Regions from separate parts of the Corynebacterium doosanense CAU 212 genome, predicted to be linked through region 2. Evidence: predicted binding sites of a transcription regulator. Region 2 holds the regulator's gene; the other holds the start of a gene.
What was found. The regulator LexA, encoded in region 2, represses DNA repair genes until DNA is damaged. The targets are predictions, from matches to a motif close to CGAACANNTGTTCG.
Positions count from the first base shown of each region.

Region 1: the regulator LexA is predicted to act here: its motif matches at 1,882-1,895, upstream of CDOO_RS03170 (error-prone DNA polymerase).

Region 1 is NZ_CP006764.1:619,963-623,370, reverse strand. It holds gene CDOO_RS03170 (error-prone DNA polymerase) at 1-1,881, opposite strand, end outside; gene CDOO_RS03165 (MetQ/NlpA family ABC transporter substrate-binding protein) at 2,009-2,872, shown strand; gene CDOO_RS03160 (methionine ABC transporter ATP-binding protein) at 2,872-3,408, shown strand, end outside.
Region 2 is NZ_CP006764.1:1,678,142-1,681,549, forward strand. It holds gene hrpA (ATP-dependent RNA helicase HrpA) at 1-710, shown strand, start outside; gene nrdR (transcriptional regulator NrdR) at 723-1,175, opposite strand; gene CDOO_RS13955 (hypothetical protein) at 1,250-1,411, opposite strand; gene lexA (transcriptional repressor LexA) at 1,857-2,552, shown strand; gene CDOO_RS08280 (DeoR/GlpR family DNA-binding transcription regulator) at 2,691-3,408, shown strand, end outside.

The DNA of each region.
Region 1 (3,408 bases), 1.1 Mb from region 2:
CCGGATGAGCGCCACCTCCACCACCAGGTCGAAGAAGATCCGGGGTTTCAGCCGGGGCAGGGTGGACAGCTGCGCACGGGACTCCACCTGGAACACCCCGACGGCGTCGGCGCGGCACAGCATGTCGTACACCCGGGCGTCCGCGAGATCGAGCTCCCACAGGTTGACCTCCCGACCCTCGGTCTCGGCCACGAGGTCGATCATGTGGTGCAGCGCCTCGAGCATGCCCAGGCCCAGCAGGTCGAACTTCACCAGGCCGGCAGACGCCGCGTCGTCCTTATCCCACTGGATGACGGAACGTTTCTCCTTGCGCGCCCACTCCACGGGCACCACGTCGGCGATGGGCCGGTCGCAGATGACCATGCCGCCGGAGTGGATACCCAGGTGACGCGGCTGCCCCCGGAACTGCTCGGCGAGCTCGGAGACGATCTCCGGCGGCTCGGACAGCCCCTTCGACCAGGCGTCCTCGGATCCCGGCGGATAACCCAGGGCGCGGGTGGCGTCGCGGATCGCCCCCTTGCGCCGATAGGTGATCACGTTGGCTACCTGGGCGGCGCGGTCGCGGCCGTAGGTGTCGTAGACGTACTGGATGACTTCTTCGCGACGCCCCGATTCGATGTCGATGTCGATGTCCGGCGGGCCGTCCCGCTCGGGTGAGAGGAAACGTTCGAACAGTAGCCCGGCGGTGATCGGCTCGGCGTTGGTGATGCCCAGGGAGAAACACACCGCGGAGTTCGCCGCCGAGCCGCGCCCCTGGCACAGGATGTTGCTCTCGCGGCAGAAATCCACCAGCTCGCAGACGATGAGGAAATAGCCGGGGAAGTTCAGCTGCGCGATGACGTCGAGCTCATAGTCGATCTGCGCCAGCGCCCGTTCGCGGACCTGCGCCGGGCGGGTGGCGTAGCGCTCCCGCGCCCTGGCCAGTGTCTTCTCCCTCAGCCAGGACATCTCCGAGTGCCCCTCGGGGACGGCGAAGTCCGGCAGCTCCGGGGCCACGAGGTCGAGGGTGAAGGCGCACTCGGCGGCGAGGCGCAGGGTTTCGTCGATAAGCTCCTCCCTGCCCGGGACCATCGCGGCGATCTGGTCCCCGGAGCGCAGCCACGGCGCGCCCATGGGGTGCAGGTCGCCGTAGGCGTCCTCCATGCTGCGCCGGCTGGCCAGCGCCCGTTTCGCGGTGGCCAGGCGCGCGTCGTGCCGGGTGGCGGCTGCGGGCCGGGCGGTGACGATCCCGCGCAGGTTGTTGAAGGCGTCGAGCTGCTCGTGGTGGTCGGCGTTCTCCGGGGTCATCGTCGCCTCGTACTCGAGCACGACGTTGTCCTCGCCGAAACAGTCCACCACGCGGGAGATCTCCCCCAGCCACTCGTGCCCGAGCAGGACCACGCACGTTCCCCCGAGCTGGTCGGCCACAAGTTCGAGGGGCGGGTAGGACACCCTGCCCTTCTCCCCCGCGGCCATCCGGGAATCCGCGATGGTGTGCGAGAGGCGCCGGTAGCCCTCCGGCCCCCGCGCGAGAACGGTGAGCACACGTCCGTCCAGGGTGAGCTCCGCCCCGAACACGGTGGCGATGTCGACGCTGGCCGCGGCCTCGGCGAACTGCACCGCCCCGTAGAGCCCGTCGCGGTCGACCAGGGCGATGGCGGATAAACCCAGTTCCACTGCCCGGTCCACCAGCGCCTCCGGGGAGCTGGCCCCGTCGAGGAAGCTGTAGGAGCTCACGGCGTGCAGCTCGGCGAATGGTCTCGATGTTCCCCGCTGCGGCAGCGCGCGTTCCGGGCCCCAGACCGGCACGGGCGTGGCTGTCGGGCGGCCGGCGAGAATGCGCTCCAGCCGCGACCAGCCCAGTGGCGCTCCCCCGTTGAATCTCACACGGATCAGAATAATCGAACGCCTGTTCGCCAGCAATACTTCGCCGAACTAGACTAAGCGGTATGTCGAGTGTTATCTTCTCTGCTAGTTAATCACCCCTCCGATGAACAGCTTGTTCTATCTACTCAAGAAAGGGTTCACCATGAAGTTGAACCACATCGTCGCCGGCCTCGCAGCCGTCACCATCTCCGCCACCGGCCTGGTCGCCTGCTCCAACTCCGACGGCGGCGACGGTCCCATCCGCGTCGGCACCACCGACGCCAACCTGCGCGAGTGGGACGTCTTCGCCGACCTGGCCGAGGAGAAGGGCATCGACATCGAGATCGTCGCGTTCTCCGACTACAACACCCCGAACGACGCACTCGCCCAGGGCGAGATCGACGTGAACAAGTTCCAGCACCTGAAGTTCCTCTCCGGCTACAACGCCGGCGCAGACGAGGACCTCGAGGCCATCTCCGCCACCGAGATCTACCCGCTGGCCCTCTTCTGGCAGGACCACGACTCCCTCGACGGCATCGAGGGCGAGAACGTGGCCATCCCCAACGACGCCACCAACCAGGGCCGCGCCATCAACGTCCTCGTGCAGGCCGGACTGGTCACCCTCCGCGAGGAGGGCCTGGTCGACCCGACCCCCGCCGACATCGACACCGCCGCCTCCAAGGTCGAGGTCACGCCCATCGACGCCGCGCAGACCACCACCGTCTTCCGCGAGGGCACCCCGGCGATCATCAACAACTCCTTCCTCGAGCGCGCCGGCATCGACCCCGACGCCGCGATCTTCCAGGATGACCCGAACAACGCCCAGGCTGAGCCCTACATCAACGTGTGGGTCACCACCCCGGAGAAGGCCGACGACGAGACCATCAACCAGCTCGCCGAGCTCTGGAAGGACCCGAAGGTCAAGGAAGCCGTCCTCGAGTCCTCCGGAGGCACCGCCGTCTCCGTCGACCGCACCAAGGAAGAGCTCGCCGCCATCCAGGACCGACTGGAAGCAGAAGAGAAATAGTGGCCGGCACCCGAATTGAGTTTCGCGGAGTCACCAAGGACTTCGGCAGCGTCAAGGCCGTCGACGACGTCACCCTCACGGTCGAACCGGGAGAGATCCTCGGCGTCATCGGCTACTCCGGCGCGGGCAAATCCACGCTGGTCCGCCTGATCAACGGACTCGACACCACCACCGGTGGGCAGTTGCTTCTCGACGGCACCGACATCGTCGGCATGTCCGAGAAGAAGCTGCGGAGCGTCCGTCGCGAGATCGGCATGATCTTCCAGCAGTTCAACCTGCTGTCCTCCCGCACCGCCGCACGCAACGTCGAATACCCGCTGGAGATCGCCGGCGCCAAGGACCGCAAGGCCCGCACGCAGGAACTCCTGGAGTTCGTCGGTCTGGGCGACCGCGGCAAGAGCTACCCCGAGCAGCTCTCGGGCGGGCAGAAGCAGCGTGTCGGCATTGCCCGCGCGCTGGCGACCAACCCGCGCCTGCTGCTCGCCGACGAGGCCACCTCGGCCCTCGACCCGGAGACCACCCATGAGGTGCTGGAG
Region 2 (3,408 bases):
CGGCCGCCGAGGCCTCCCAGCGCACGGCGAACCTCACCCTGCTCATGCGCGCCATCACCGTCAACACGAAGCAGATGATCAAGGGCTTGCCGCTCACCCAACGCGTCGCGGTGGACAACTACCCGCACGGCGGCGCCGACGGGTTGGTGCAGGATGCCCGGGTGCGGGCGATCCGCGACTCGATGATGAAGCACGGCGGACCCGCGAGGTCCCCGGAGGACTTCGACGCGCTCAAGGATTCCGTGTCACCCGAGGTCCCAGCCCAGGTGCGGCAGACGATCGTCGGCCTGGCACCCGCGCTCGTCGAATACGCCAAGGTCCGGAGCGAGCTGGAGTCGTGGAGCGGCCCGGCCATCGACGACATGAAGTCGCAGCTCGGTTTCCTGCTTCCGGACCACGCCGTAACCATGCACGGGATGGAGCACCTTCGGCATCTGCCGAGGTATCTCGCGGCCATGGTCATCCGTCTGGAGGAGCTGAGGCAGGATCCGGACAAGGATGCTGACCGACAGTCGGAGATCGACGAGGTGAAGTCCTATCTCAAGAACAGGCTGCGCACGCTCCCTGCAGGGCGGGAGAACTCCCCGGCCGTGCGCGAGATCCTCTGGATGATCGAGGAACTCCGGGTCAGCCTGTTCGCGCAGCGGCTCGGCACTGCCCGCCCGGTGTCCGCCCGACGTGTTCAGAAGGCCATCGACAAACTCTCCTGACCGCCCGGGACGTCAGCCGCGGATCTTGCGCCGCATGAACCGAATTTCGGATTCGAAGTCCTCCGCGCTCTCGAAGGACTTGTACACCGAGGCGAAGCGGAGGTACGCGACCTCGTCCAGCTCCCGCAGGGGGTCAAGGATGGCCAGGCCGATGAGATTCGCGTCGATCTGGGAACTTCCCTTTCCGCGGATGGTCTCCTCGACCTCCTGGGCGAGCTTCTTCAGATCGTCGTCGGGCACATCACGTCCCTGGCAGGCTCTGCGGACGCCGCTGATGAGCTTTTCTCGGCTGAAAGGTTCGGTGAGGCCGTTGCGTTTGACCACCAGCAGAATCGCCTTCTCCACCGTGGTGAAGCGGCCGTTGCACTGCGAGCACTCCCGGCGACGGCGAGTGGAGGTGCCGGCATCAATCACCCTGGAGTCGATCACTCGTGATTGTTCATTGTGGCAAAACGGGCAGTACACGAGGGCTCCTAAGAGTTAAGGGGGCGGAGCTGCCCATCCTAGTGCCGGGGAGCCGGAGCCCTGGAAGAGCCGGCCTACTTCGCGGTGACCGCGGTGACGGTTTCGAACTGGCCGGGGCCCTGGCTGGAGGCACCTTCGTTGACACCGATGACGGTGCCGATGACCAGAACGGCGCCCACCGCGAGACCGAGCAGGGTGACCTTGCCGTTCTCGCGACGTTGTTCGAATGAACGCACTCGAACATCCGCTACCCCACCGGCCACGAGGGACGGTTCACCTGTTCGATCAACGGGCGCCAGGGTTCGAACACCGAGTGCGGGGGACGGCAGGGAACGGGAGGGATGGAGATCCCAGACCGCGGCCGGGGGGACCGTGCGGGAGAAGGTATGGTTCCCGGTGTTGACGTGGTTCGGAGTGTTCACTGTGAGGGTCATTTCTACCACCTTGTTGTCGTTGTGCGTTCGAGGATAACCAGCCAGCTGGACATCGAACGCCGTCTACCGTTCAAGTGTTCGAATCCGCCTGTGTGTTCGAAAGTTATCACCCTTTCGAAAACTTGTCCAGCGTTGCCGTTGAATATCGAACACAAATACGGTTTGATGGTAGACAGGAACACGATCACCGCCCGACCGCTCGCGCACGCACCCACCACGACACCGACGTGGATCCGAGGAGATACCCATGGCACCGAAGAACACCCGCAAGAAACAGCCCGACATCAGCACACTCTCCCCACGCCAGAAGCGCATCCTCGAGGTCATCCGGGACGCGGTCGTCCTCCGCGGTTACGCCCCCAGCATCCGGGAGATCGGCGACGCGGCCGGCCTGCAGTCGACGTCGTCGGTCGCCTACCAGCTCAACGAGCTGGAGAAGAAGGGTTTCCTGCGCCGCGACCCCAACAAACCTCGCGCCGTGGACATCCGGCACCTGCACGACACAAACGAGCCCGCCCGCAACGCCCTCGATGAGGTCACCGAGCGCCAGGTCCCGGAGGACGCCGGCGCCCCGAGTTACGTCCCCGTCGTCGGTCAGATTGCCGCCGGCTCCCCGATCCTCGCCGAGCAGAACGTCGACGGGTACTTCCCCATGCCCACCGAGATCGTCGGCGACGGTGAGCTCTACATGCTGCGCGTCGTGGGTGAGTCCATGAAACTGGCCGGAATTATGGACGGCGACTGGGTGGTCGTCCGTGCACAGCCGGTCGCCGAGGAAGGCGAGTTCGTCGCCGCCATGCTCGACGGCGAGGCCACCGTCAAGGAACTGCACCGTGACTCCACCGGTGTCTGGCTGCTCCCCCACAACGACGACTTCGATCCCATCCCGGGAGAGGAAGCAGAAATCATGGGCAAGGTCGTTTCCGTTTTCCGCCGTCTCTGAGGCCGGGAGTATTCCCGTTCGGGGGTGATCGGGCCTGTGTTTTCCTGCTATTGGGTTTAATCGTGGCTATAAGGCATGACAATGGGGGGCCACCACCTCCCCGCATGTGAGTCCCGCGCGAGTAAAGGCCGGTTCCCGATGTATGCAGAAGAACGACGCCGCCAGATAGCTTCCCTCACCGCCGTGGAGGGCCGGGTCAACGTCACCGAGCTCTCCGAGCGGTTCGACGTCACCGCCGAAACGGTTCGCCGCGATCTGGCGACCCTCGACCGTGAGGGGGTGGTCCACCGGGTGCACGGGGGCGCCGTGGCCAGCCAGTCCTTTCAGACTGCGGAGTTCCCCTTGGACACCCGGCTCCGCTCGGCGCAGTCCGCTAAGACCGCCATCGCCCGGGCCGCGCTCGATTTCCTCCCCGCTCCCGGCGGCTCAATCTTCCTTGACTCCGGGACCACCATCAACGCCATCGCCGAGCTCATCGGCGACCGGCCGGGCGGTGCGCGGTGGTCGATCGTCACCAACTCGCTGCCGTCGGCACTCAACCTCGCCGCCAAACACGCCCCCGATGTTCAGCTCCTCGGTGGCACGGTTCGTGCCATCACCCAGGCGGTAGTGGGCGATACGTCGTTACGCACCCTGGCGCTCATGCGCGCCGATGTCGCGTTCATCGGGACCAACGCGCTGACCCTCGATCACGGCCTCTCCACCGCAGACTCACAGGAGGCCGCGGTGAAGTCGGCCATGGTCACCAACGCCCACCGGGTCATCGTGCTGTGTGACTCCACCAAACTGGGCAACGACTACCTGGTGAGCTTCGCGGGTATCGCCGACATCGATGTGGTGATCACCGATGCCAACG